2 regions of the Streptomyces sp. NPDC001903 genome follow, and region 1 is predicted to be linked to the other one. Evidence: riboswitches for the same ligand, from Rfam matches in the RefSeq annotation. Region 1 holds a riboswitch; the other holds the start of a gene.
What was found. Region 1 has a riboswitch for cobalamin ahead of ACFYZS_RS02820 (energy-coupling factor ABC transporter permease). Riboswitches for the same ligand answer to the same signal wherever they lie in the genome.
Positions count from the first base shown of each region.

Region 2: another riboswitch for cobalamin. It lies ahead of cobN (cobaltochelatase subunit CobN); the one in region 1 lies ahead of ACFYZS_RS02820 (energy-coupling factor ABC transporter permease).

Region 1 covers NZ_JBIASZ010000001.1:607,048-612,886, forward strand. Annotated here, with positions in the region: gene ACFYZS_RS02795 (EF-hand domain-containing protein) at 1-122, shown strand, start outside; gene ACFYZS_RS02800 (PadR family transcriptional regulator) at 187-732, opposite strand; gene ACFYZS_RS02805 (energy-coupling factor ABC transporter ATP-binding protein) at 770-1,591, opposite strand; gene cbiQ (cobalt ECF transporter T component CbiQ) at 1,588-2,337, opposite strand; gene ACFYZS_RS02815 (energy-coupling factor ABC transporter substrate-binding protein) at 2,341-2,721, opposite strand; gene ACFYZS_RS02820 (energy-coupling factor ABC transporter permease) at 2,727-3,428, opposite strand; cobalamin riboswitch at 3,457-3,681, opposite strand; gene ACFYZS_RS02825 (hypothetical protein) at 3,752-4,252, opposite strand; gene ACFYZS_RS02830 (SsgA family sporulation/cell division regulator) at 4,370-4,777, opposite strand; gene ACFYZS_RS02835 (hypothetical protein) at 4,975-5,280, opposite strand; gene ACFYZS_RS02840 (hypothetical protein) at 5,500-5,839, shown strand, end outside.
Region 2 covers NZ_JBIASZ010000030.1:29,718-35,556, reverse strand. Annotated here, with positions in the region: gene ACFYZS_RS38515 (germacradienol/geosmin synthase) at 1-518, opposite strand, end outside; gene cobN (cobaltochelatase subunit CobN) at 760-4,368, opposite strand; cobalamin riboswitch at 4,401-4,538, opposite strand; gene cobG (precorrin-3B synthase) at 4,677-5,839, shown strand, end outside.

The DNA.
Region 1 (5,839 bases):
TGAAGGCGATGGGCGACGCGTTCGTCACCGGCTCCGTCGCGGACGCCGTGATCGCCGCCAAGGACGCGAACGGCGACGGCCGCATGAGCTTCGACGAGTTCTGGGCCGCCCTGAACAAGTAGGCCAGCCGGCCCCGCGCAGCCCCCGCACCGCCCTCCTGCCGGGCGGGCGGGGGCTGCGCGCCGCTCAGGCCGTGTCCTCCATGTCCTCGACCTCGGCCAGGGCCTCCTCCAGCCAGCGCAGCCAGAACGTCTCGAGGCCGGTGCCGCCGTGCAGGACGAGCCGGCGCAGCCGGTCCTCCTCGGAGTCCCGCCCCGGCGGGAAGTCCTTCTCCTCGATGGCCTCGTAGACCGCCAGCTGCCGCCGGTGCAGCTCCAGATGGCGCCGCAGCTCCGCGGCCAGCCCCTGCGGCCCCACCACGGCCGCGGCCCGGATCCGCAGCAGCAGCGGATCCCGGACGGCCTTCGGGTCCTGGCGCTCGCCGACCCACCGCGCGAGCTCGGCGCTGCCCGCGTCCAGGACCTCGTACTGCTTCTTCTGCCCCCGTACGGGCACCTCGCTGGGCAGCGCCCGGATCAGTCCGGCCTCCTCCAGCCGCCCGAGCTCGCGGTAGATCTGCTGGTGCGTCGCGGACCAGAAGTACCCGATCGACTTGTCGAACCGCCGCGTCAGCTCCAGCCCCGACGAGGGCTTCTCCATCAGGGCGGTGAGGATGGCGTGCGGCAGCGACATGCCGCCATCCTAGGGATGCGGCGGGCCGCGGACACGGCTACCGCCAAGCGGCCAGGGCCTCCGGGGTCTTCGGGCCCGGGGCGTGCGGGGGCAGCAGGGCGTGGGCGCGCAGGAGGGCCGTCACCGCCGGGGACCAGGCCTGGCGCAGACCGGCCGCGGCCAGGAGCTCCGGATCCGACAGGAGGGTCTGCGCCGGGCCCGTGCGGATGCCCGACGGGGTCAGGACCGCCGCGTCGTCGGCCCAGCGGACCGCCAGGTCCACGTCGTGCGTGGCCATGACCACCGTGGTGCCGGCCGCGCGCAGCCGGGCCAGGACGTCCAGCAGGCGCTCCTGCCCGTCCGGGTCGAGCCCCGCCGTCGGCTCGTCCAGGATCAGCACCCGCGGAGCCATCGCCACCGCCCCCGCGATCGCCGCGCGCTTGCGCTGGCCGTACGAGAGCAGGTGCGTCGGCCGGTCCCGCAGCGCCGTGATGTCCAGCGCGGCGAGCGCCGAGTCCACGCGGGCGCGCACCTCCTCCGCCGCCAGCCCCAGGTTCATCGGGCCGAAGGAGACGTCCTGCTCCACCGAGGCCGCGAACAGCTGGTCGTCCGGGTCCTGGACCACCAGCTGCACCGCCGTGCGCAGGCGGATCAGCCCCGCCCGGTCGTACGAGACCGCCGCGCCGTCGAGGCGCAGCGCGCCCGAGCCGGGCCGCAGGCCCCCGCTCAGCAGCCGCATCAGCGTGGTCTTGCCGCTGCCGTTGCGGCCCAGCAGGACCAGCGCCCGGCCCTCGGCGATGGAGAAGTCCACGTCGGCCAGGACCGCGGGTCCGTCCTCGTACGCGTAGCCGGCGCCGGCCAGTTCCACCAACGGGTTCACAGGTAGAGCCCCTTCAGGGTGAGGGTCAGGGTGATCAGGGCCGCCAGCAGTGCCCCCGAGGCCGCCAGGAACCGCCAGGACAGGGCCGCCTCGGGTACGAGGACCCGCAGCGCGCCGTTGTAGCCGCGCCCGGCCAGGCCGTCCTGGAGCCGCGCCGCGCGATCGAAGGCCCGTACGAAGGAGGTCGCGGCGAGCCCGGCGAGCGAACGCCATACCGCCGCCCGCCCGGACTGGCCCAGCCGGGCCGCCTGGGCGCGCCGTACCTGGGCCATCGAGTCCAGCAGCAGGAAGCCGATGCGGTACATGACCAGGGCCACGTCCACCACCGGCGCCGGGACCCCGGCCCGGACCAGCCGGGGCAGCACGTCCGAGACGGGCGTGGTGAAGGCGAACAGCAGCACGCCGAGGGAGGCCGCCGAGGTCCGCAGCAGCAGCTCCGCCGCATGCCGGGGGCCGTCGGGCGCGAGCGAGACGAACCCGGCCGGCCCGCCGACGGCGACCAGCAGCGGCAGCGCGCCGGTGAAGCAGAAGCCCAGCGGGATCCTGAAGGCCCGCCACAGCTGCCGCCCGGCCACGCCGGCCGGGCCGAGCAGCACGGCGAGCGTGGCGGCGGCGACCAGCGGCCCGCCGGGCCAGGGCGGCAGGCACACGGCCGTGACCGTCAGCCCGAGCCCCAGCAGGGCCTTCTCCAGCGGATGCCGGCGCCGCCACCGGCTCCCGTGCGCGGCCACGTCGATCGGCAGCACCGCCTACGACTCCGCGGCGGCCGTGTCGGCCGCCCCGGCGGCAGCGGACGCCCCGGCGGTGTCCGCAGGGCCCGCGGCGGCGGCGAGCGCAGCGCCCTGGCGGCGGCCCTTGCGGACGCCGAAGTAGTACGCGAGCACGCCCGCGCCCAGCGCCGCCTGGAGGGCGAACAGGGCCGACTCCACCTCCCCGGAGGGGGGTTCGTACAGCGGCGAGAACCACGGCTCGTAGTCCGGCTTCAGCTCGGTGATCGCCGACTCCGCCTGCGCGTCGGCGCCCGTGAACGGCTCCTCCTTGCCCTCGCCCATCCCGAGCGCGATCGGCAGTACCGCCAGCGCCGCCACCAGGAGCAGCAGCAGGGAGTTGATCTTCGCGTTCCGGCTCATCCCCATCAGACCGCCGCCTTCCGCTCGCTCTGCCCGCCGCGCCCGCTCAGCTTCGCCACGCCCAGCCGGACCAGGTCCGACTTGCTCGACTGCATCAGCAGCCGCATCACGAGCACCGTCAGCAGCCCCTCGCTCACCGCGAGCGGGATCTGGGTCACGGCGAAGATGCCCCCGAACTTCGCGAGCGCGCCCGGGAACCCGGAAGCCGGGTCCGGGAAGGCCAGCGCCAGCTGCACGGAGGTCACGCAGTAGGTGACCAGGTCGGCGAAGAAGGCGCCGAAGAAGACGGTCACCATCAGGGGGACGTCGAAGCGCTTCAGCAGCAGGTAGACCCCGTACCCGGCCCACGGCCCGGCGATCGCCATCGAGAAGACGTTCGCGCCGAGGGTGGTCAGCCCGCCGTGCGCCAGCAGCAGTGCCTGGAAGAGCAGGGTGATCGTGCCGAGCACCGCCATGATCGGCGGCCGGAACAGGATGGCCCCGAGTCCGGTCCCGGTGGGGTGCGAGCAACTGCCCGTCACGGAAGGGATCTTCAAGGCGGACAGGACGAAAGTGAACGCTCCGGACGCGCCGAGCAGCAGCGTGCTCTCCGGGTTCGCCTTCACCTCACGGGTGAGGGCGCGGACACCGTGGACGACGAAGGGAGCGGACGCGGCGCCCCAGGCGACCGCGTGCAAAGGGGGTAGGAACCCCTCGGCTATATGCATGAGTGGGGAGACCTCTCCAGCACCTCGTGGATGGACAACGCGCCCCGGCCGGTCTCCTGGCTCACGGGTGCTGATGCCCTGGCTCCGCCTTCCCGGGCGGCGCGGATCCTTCCGCTCCGCCCAGTGGCTTCCCGATGGGGGCACCTCCCGGACGGAGTCTGGGGGAGAGTGGAGCCGGACTTCCCGTTCACAGTGGCGAGGGCCGCACCGGTTTCCCACCGGTTTCCCGAACACCAAGGCCCGTTGACCCTAGTCGGACGGACGGACCTGTACCAACCCGGCGCGCACGCCGGGGCGCCCGGGGGCGCCCGCCCGCCCGGCCCTCAGCGGCACACGTCGCGGTGCGCGACGTCCAGCACGAACCGCTCGGGCGCGTGCAGTGTGAAGGAGCGGTAGGAGGGCTTGCCGTCGAAGGCGGCGCCGAAGGTCACGTACCCCTCGAAGTCGCCGGTCAGGGCGAGGCCCTTCAGTCGCGGCAGATGGATCTTGACCAGCTTCGGTCCGCGGTACGTGCTGTCGCCCGCGCGGTCGTGCGCCTCGGCGGGGTGCAGTCGGATCTGGAGGAAGTGCTTCCCGGCCAGCGGGACCGGCGCGCCGGACCCGTCGTGGACCAGCCGGGGAACGCGGGTGACCGTGGCCTGGGGGACGTACCCCCGCAGGTCGATGACGATGCGGTCGTACGTGCAGTGTCCGCCCCAGCGGGCGTTCACGACGAGCGGCGTGGGCCGGACGGCGGCGGAGGCCGGCGCGGCGAGGGTGATCCCGGCGGTGAGCAGCGCACCTGTGGCGAGGGCCACGAGCCGCCGGTGGCGGAGGTGGTTCATGACGTCCCCCTGATTCTTCGGAGACGGGGACCGGTGTCACTGCCGAGGACGCTCCCGGCAGGCTCATGGTTGCACCCAAAACGCACCAAACCAAAAGAAAGCCTCTCAGATGGGGCTCTACCGGGGCAGGAGGGTGCTCAGCTCGGCGTCGAGGTCGTAGTGCCGCCGCTCCTCGCCCCGCGGCACCAGCGCGACCAGCCGCCGGCACAGCACCCGTACGTCCTTCGCCCGGGCGGACACCACGCAGCTCTGCGCACCGTTGGTGAAGGCGAGGAAGACCCGCGGTTCCCCGCCCTGCCAGCGCGGCCACACCCGGACGTCCCCCTCGCCCGTCGCGCGGGTCTCCCCGTCGAGCAGCAGGTCCCGGGAGAACACCCAGTGCGCCAGGTGCATCCCGGCGCCCCGGAAGTCGAGCGCCAGCTCGTAGGGCCGGTCGCGGCGGTAGGTGAAGGCCCCGCACACCGGCACGGGCTCGGGCGCGGCCTCCAGCCGGAGCGGGAGGACGCGGTACTCGATGCCGTCCATGCGCTGCGCCTCTCTCTCGTGTCCCCGCCGGGGCGCTCGCGGCCCTCTCGGGCAAGCTAGCCCACCCTCCGGCCGCGCCCGCGGGCCGAAGGTCCCGACCGCGGGGGCCGCTGGGCCCCTCTTCTCACAGGAAGGGGAGGGGGAACGCGAAGGGCCCGCCCTCCGGGGGGAGGGCGGGCCACAGCGTGACCGGTCCGCTACGGGACGGGGTTGAACACGAACGAGTCGTTGGACTGCCCGATGGCGGTGAAGCCGGCGCCGTTGGCCTGGGCGCCGTTGCCCTGGTTGGACGCCCCGGAGCCCGTGGCGATCTGCTGGGTGGTGGAGGAGTTGCCGAGGTTGCCGCCCGCGACCCCGCTGCCGAGGATCTCCCCGACGGCGGCGTTGGACGAGACGCCCGCACCGGCTCCGTTGTCGGCCTGGGCCGTGCCCGTGAAGAGCGCGACGGCGAAGGGGAGCGCTGCGACAGCCGCCAGGACGCGGATGCTGCGGTTGCTTGCCATGATGAAGTCCTCCAGTACACAAAAAGGCTGCGGTCCAAGGCGGTTGGCCGACCGCCGGGGGGTGTGGCCGCGACGTCACGTGATCACCATGGCGCATGTGATCATCGAGAAACCAGCCCGGAGCGGAGGGTTCGCCCTCAAGCGTGATCAACTCCCCGCAAACCTCAATGAACCGGCGAACCGGGACGTCAGGGTGCGGGTACCGGGAGGGGAGCCGCGTTGAGGCTGGTGTTGGTCCACCGCTGGGCGTCGGAGCCGTTGCAGTCGAACAGCCAGGGCGGGGTGCCTGGGCAACGCCCGCACCTGCGGTGCGCCGCGCGGGTTTTCCATCACCCGCGTCACCACCGGTGGAACGTCCACATTCGCCTACCAGAGTTCGGATTGATCTCGTGCTCCGGCGATTGCGGCTCCGATGGGGAGTGGACCGAGAGCCGCGTATCTCCTCCGCTGTGGCGCGACGATTCCGAGCCGGACGGCAGCGATCTGGATGCGGCCAACGCGACGGTCACCAAGGCCAAGAAGAAGCGCGACCAGCTCATCGGCCAGGTCGTCGACCTCA
Region 2 (5,839 bases), on a different contig from region 1:
ACCCGGCCGATGTTGATGTTGTGGAGCTCCCACATCGACTCGTCGAGGAGGTTCCGCGTGGACTCGGAGAACCGTTCCCTCCAGTCCATGGACATCGCGGGCACGGTCCGCGACCACAGGTCCTTCAGGCCCGCCTCGACCGGGTTCGTCGGTTCGGGGAACCCGTCGGCGAGGTCCATCGGCATGAAGGCGGCCAGCCCGTCGAGGTACTTCTTGGCGCCCTCGCGGTCCTGGGTGCGCTTGTAGACCTCCAGGAAGTGATCGTCGAAGAAGAAGACCCACACGTACCAGTCGGTGACCAGATCGAGCGCGTCGGCGCCGCAGTCGGGGTGGGTGTAGGAGCACAGCAGCGCGTAGTCGTGCGAGTCGAGGTCCCGCTCGTCCCAGACGCCGGACCCCTCCAGCATCCCGAAGCCGCGGGCCCACCGCTTGGTGTGCGCTCGCGCGGTCTCCAGGTGGGGATTGAGGCGCGCCGGATACGGCACGTAGAAATCCGGCAGTTGAAACGGCTGTGTCACGGCGGGCTGGACCTTTCGTCCGGGGCGCGGGGGCCCTTGCCTGCGGCCCCCCGCACGAGATCAGCAGGGCCCTACCCCTTTCGCCGCCGGGACAAGGAGGAGTTCACCGCTTCAGGTGACGCGCGAGCCGTTTTGGGCCGCAGGTGCCTCGTGGGGGATACGCGCACGGCAAAAGCCGTCCTCCTCGCCCACGGCGGGGGCGAGGAGGACGGCTCGGCAGGTGCGGGCGCCGCGGAGCGGACTACTCCGAATCGGCCTCGAGGTTGCCTTCCGTGTCCAGGTAGACCTGGCGCAGGGATTCGAGGATCCGGGGGTCCGGCTTCTCCCACATGCCGCGGGACTCGGCCTCCAGGAGGCGTTCCGCGATGCCGTGCAGGGCCCAGGGGTTGGCCTCCTCCAGGAAGGCGCGGTTGGTCGGGTCCAGGACGTACGTCTCCGTCAGCTTGTCGTACATCCAGTCCGCCACCACGCCCGTCGTGGCGTCGTAGCCGAAGAGGTAGTCCACCGTCGCGGCCAGCTCGAAGGCGCCCTTGTAGCCGTGGCGGCGCATCGCCTCGATCCACTTCGGGTTCACCACGCGGGCGCGGAAGACGCGGGACGTCTCCTCCACCAGCGTGCGGGTCTTGACCGTCTCCGGGCGGGTCGAGTCGCCGATGTACGCCTCCGGGGCCGTGCCCCGCAGCGCGCGGACCGTGGCCACCATGCCGCCGTGGTACTGGAAGTAGTCGTCCGAGTCGGCGATGTCGTGCTCGCGGGTGTCCGTGTTCTTCGCGGCCACCGTGATCCGCTTGTACGCCGTCTCCATCTCCTCGCGCGCCGCCCGGCCCTCCAGGCCGCGGCCGTACGCGTAGCCGCCCCAGACCGTGTAGACCTCCGCGAGGTCGGCGTCCGTACGCCAGTCGCGGGAGTCGATCAGCTGGAGGATGCCGGCGCCGTACGTGCCCGGGCGCGAGCCGAAGATACGGGTGGTCGCGCGGCGCTCGTCACCGTGGACGGCCAGGTCGGCCTGCGCGTGGGCCCGGACGAAGTTCTCCTGCGCGGGCTCGTCCAGCCCCGCCGCCAGTCGTACCGCGTCGTCCAGCAGGCCGATGACGTGCGGGAAGGCGTCGCGGAAGAAGCCCGAGATGCGCAGGGTCACGTCGATGCGGGGGCGGCCCAGCTCGTCGAGCGGGATCGGCTCCAGGCCGGTGACGCGGCGCGAGGCCTCGTCCCAGACCGGGCGGACGCCCAGCAGGGCGAGGGCCTCGGCGACGTCGTCGCCGGAGGTGCGCATCGCGCTCGTGCCCCACAGCGACAGGCCGACGGAGGCCGGCCACTCGCCGTTGTCCGTGCGGTAGCGGGTGAGGAGCGAGTCGGCCAGTGCCTGGCCCGTCTCCCACGCGAGGCGGGAGGGGACGGCCTTCGGGTCGACGGAGTAGAAGTTCCGGCCCGTGGGCAGGACGTTGACCAGGCCGCGGAGGGGGGAGCCCGAGGGACCCGCCGGGACGAAGGCGCCGTCCAGCGCGCTCACCACGTGCGCGATCTCGTCCGTCGTGCCGGCCAGGCGCGGGACGACCTCGCGGGCCGCGAAGTCCAGGACCGCCGCGACGTCCGCGGAGTGGTCCGCGGCGACCGTGGCCACCGCCTCCGGCGCCCAGTCGGCGTCCTCCATCGCCTGGACCAGCGCGCGGGCCGCCTCCTCCGCCTCGTCGGCGGTCGTCCGGGTGGCCGCGGACTCGTCCAGGCCGAGCGCCTCGCGCAGGCCGGGCAGGGCCGTCGTGCCGCCCCAGATCTGGCGGGCGCGCAGGATCGCGAGGACCAGGTTGACCCGGGCGTCGCCGGTCGGAGCGCCGCCCAGGACGTGCAGACCGTCGCGGATCTGGGCGTCCTTGACCTCGCACAGCCAGCCGTCGACGTGCAGCAGGAAGTCGTCGAATCCGTCGTCGTCCGGACGCTCCTCCAGCCCCAGGTCGTGGTGGAGCTTCGCGGCCTGGATCAGCGTCCAGATCTGTGCGCGGATCGCCGGAAGCTTCGCCGGGTCCATCGCGGAGATCTGCGCGTACTCGTCCAGGTGCTGCTCCAGGCGTGCGATGTCGCCGTACGACTCCGCGCGCGCCATCGGGGGCACCAGGTGGTCGACCAGCGTCGCGTGCACGCGGCGCTTGGCCTGGGTGCCCTCGCCCGGGTCGTTGACCAGGAACGGGTAGATCAGCGGCAGGTCGCCGAGCGCCGCGTCGGGCGCGCAGGCCGCCGACAGGCCGGCGTTCTTGCCCGGCAGCCACTCCAGGTTGCCGTGCTTGCCCAGGTGGATCATCGCGTCGGCGCCGAAGCCGCCGTCCTGCGCGCTCGCCTGGATCCAGCGGTACGCGGCCAGGTAGTGGTGCGAGGGCGGCAGGTCCGGGTCGTGGTAGATCGCGATCGGGTTCTCGCCGAAGCCGCGCGGCGGCTGGATCAGGATGAGCAGGTTCCCGCGGCGCAGCGCCGCGAGGACGATGTCGCCCTCCGGGTTGGCCGAGCGGTCCACGAACATGTTGCCCGGGGCCTCGCCCCAGTGCTCCTCGACGCTGCCCCGCAGCTCGGCGGGGAGCTCGGCGAACCACCGCTTGTAGTCGGCCGCGGGGATCCGGACCGGGTTGCGGGCCAGCTGCTCCTCGGTCAGCCAGTCCTGGTCGTGGCCGCCGGCCTCGATCAGGGCGCGGATCAGCTCGTCGCCGTCGCCCGAGACCAGGCCCGGGATCTCCTCGACGGGGCCGAAGTCGTAACCGCCCGCGATGAGCGTGCGCAGCAGCTCCACGGCGCTGGCCGGGGTGTCGAGGCCGACCGCGTTGCCGATGCGGGAGTGCTTGGTCGGGTACGCGGACAGGACGAGCGCGATCTTCTTGTCGCGGCGCTCGATGTGCCGCAGCCGGGCGTGCCGCACGGCGATGCCGGCGACGCGGGCGGCGCGCTCGGGATCGGCCACGTACGAGGGCAGTCCGTCCTCGTCGAGCTCCTTGAAGGAGAACGGGACCGTGATCAGGCGGCCGTCGAACTCGGGCACGGCGACCTGCGTCGCGGCGTCGAGCGGGGACAGGCCCTCGTCGTTCTCCTCCCAGGCGCTGCGCGAGCCGGTCAGGCACAGGGCCTGCAGGATCGGCACGCCGAGGGCGGCGAGCGCGCCCGCGTCCCAGGACTCGTCGTCCCCGCCGGCCGAGGCGGTGGCGGGCTTGGTGCCGCCGGCCGCGAGCACCGTGGTGACGATCGCGTCCGCCGACTCCAGTTCGGCGATCAGCTCCGGCTCCGGGCTGCGCAGGGAGGACACGTACAGCGGTACGGGCGTCCCGCCGGTCTCCACGATGGCGTCGCACAGCGCGTGCACGAAGGCGGTGTTGCCGCTCATCTGGTGGGCGCGGTAGTACAGCACGGCGATGCGCGGGCCGTACGGGCGCACCGGGGTGCGCTCCAGCGGGCCCCAGGTGGGCGCCGCGGCGGGCGGCTCGAAGCCGTGGCCGGTGAGCAGCACGGTGTCGGACAGGAAGCGGGCCAGCTGGTCGAGGTTGGCGGGGCCGCCGTGGGCGAGGTAGCCGTGCGCCTCGGCGGCGATGCCGATCGGGACCGTCGAGGCCTCCATCAGCTGGGCGTCCGGGGCCTGTTCGCCGGTGAGGACGACCACCGGGCGGGTCTGGGTCGGCGCCAGGAGCAGGTCGAGCCCGTCCTGCCAGGCGCGCAGCCCGCCGAGGAGGCGTACGACGACCAGGTCGACGCCGTCGAGCAGGGCGGGGAGGTCTTCGAGGGGAAGGCGGGAGGGGTTCGCGAACCGGTACGGCACGGGGCCGTCCGCGGCGCGGGCGCTGAGCAGATCGGTGTCGGACGTCGACAGCAGCAGGATCATGCGGCGGCATGCCTTCCTCGGGGTTTCCGCGCCCCGGGCAGTGAGGACAGCGGGAGTTCCTGACTCACCCGGCGGATCGCTCCGCGGGTTCACAGTGGCGGGACCGCGCCGGATTCGCACCGGGCTTCCTCCCAGCGGGCCACGTGGCTCCGCCGGTGGTCATCTTAGGTGGCGTTCTCCCTGGCCGGGAGTGGGGGTGTCCGACGCCCGCGGAGCGGATCGGGGCAGGTCGGGCGGAGGGTGGGGCGCGGGGGCGGGTGGTGACGGACACAGGCCGGGGTCGGGCAATCGTGGGTATGCTCGCCGCCATGCCGCCCCAGCCCCCTTCCGCCGCATCGCGGGACGAACCGGTCATACGTGACCGCGGTGACGCCTGCCCCGGTGCGCTGCGGCTGCACGCGGCGGACGACGGGCACCTGGCCCGGATCCGGATACCCGGCGGGATGCTCGACGCGGGCGCGGCCCTGCTCCTGGCCGATGCGGCGGACCGGCTCGGCGACGGGCACATCGACCTCACCTCGCGGGGCAACGCGCAGCTGCGCGGGCTCGGTGCGAGCTGCGGGGGCGAGCTGCAGGGCGTGCTCGTACGGGCCGGGCTGCTGCCCGCGCCCACCCACGAGCGGGTCCGCAACATCGTCGCCTCGCCGCTGACGGGCCTGGACCGGCGGGCGCTGCCCGACGTCGCGCCCTGGGTGGCGGAGCTGGACCGGCTGCTGTGCGCGAGCGCGCCGGCGGCCGGGCTGTCCGGGCGCTTCCTGTTCGCCCTCGACGACGGCCGCGGGGACGTCACCTCGCTCGACGCCGATGTGAACCTGGCCGCCGCCGGGGACGGGGACCGGGCCCTGCTGTGGACGGCCGACCCGGCGGACGCCCTGCTGGTGGCCGCCGCCGACGGTCCGCGGGCCGCGCTCGCGGCCGCCGGGTACTTCCTGGACGCCGTCCGCCGGGCCGGTACCCGGGCCTGGCGGGTGTCGGAGCTTCCTGCCGAACAGGCCATGCTTTCCGAGGAGTTGGCTGCACGACTCGCCGCCTCCGGTATCCCGGCCGCCGTCGTACGGGACCGCGCCGCCCCGAGCGGACCGCCCCCCGAGCCGGGTGTGGTCGAGGGCCCCGAAGGCGCCGCCGCGCTCAGCGTGTTCGCGCCGCTGGGCCGCCTCACCACCGCCCAGTGGCGCCGGCTGGCCGGGCTCACGGGCCGGCTCCGCCTGACCCCTTGGCGCGGGATCGTCGTCCCCGGCCTGCCCGCCGGAGCCGCCGCGGGCGCGCTCGCCGAGCTCGCCGCGGCCGGGCTCGTGACCGCTCCCGGCGATCCCTGGCGGTCCGTCACCGCCTGTACCGGGAAGCCGGGTTGCGCGAAATCCCGCGCGGACGTACGCGCCGACGCGCGCGCCGTCGTGGTGCAGGCGGCACCGGGCACCCGCCCGCTGCCCGTGCACTGGTCCGGCTGCGAACGCCGGTGCGGGCACCCCCG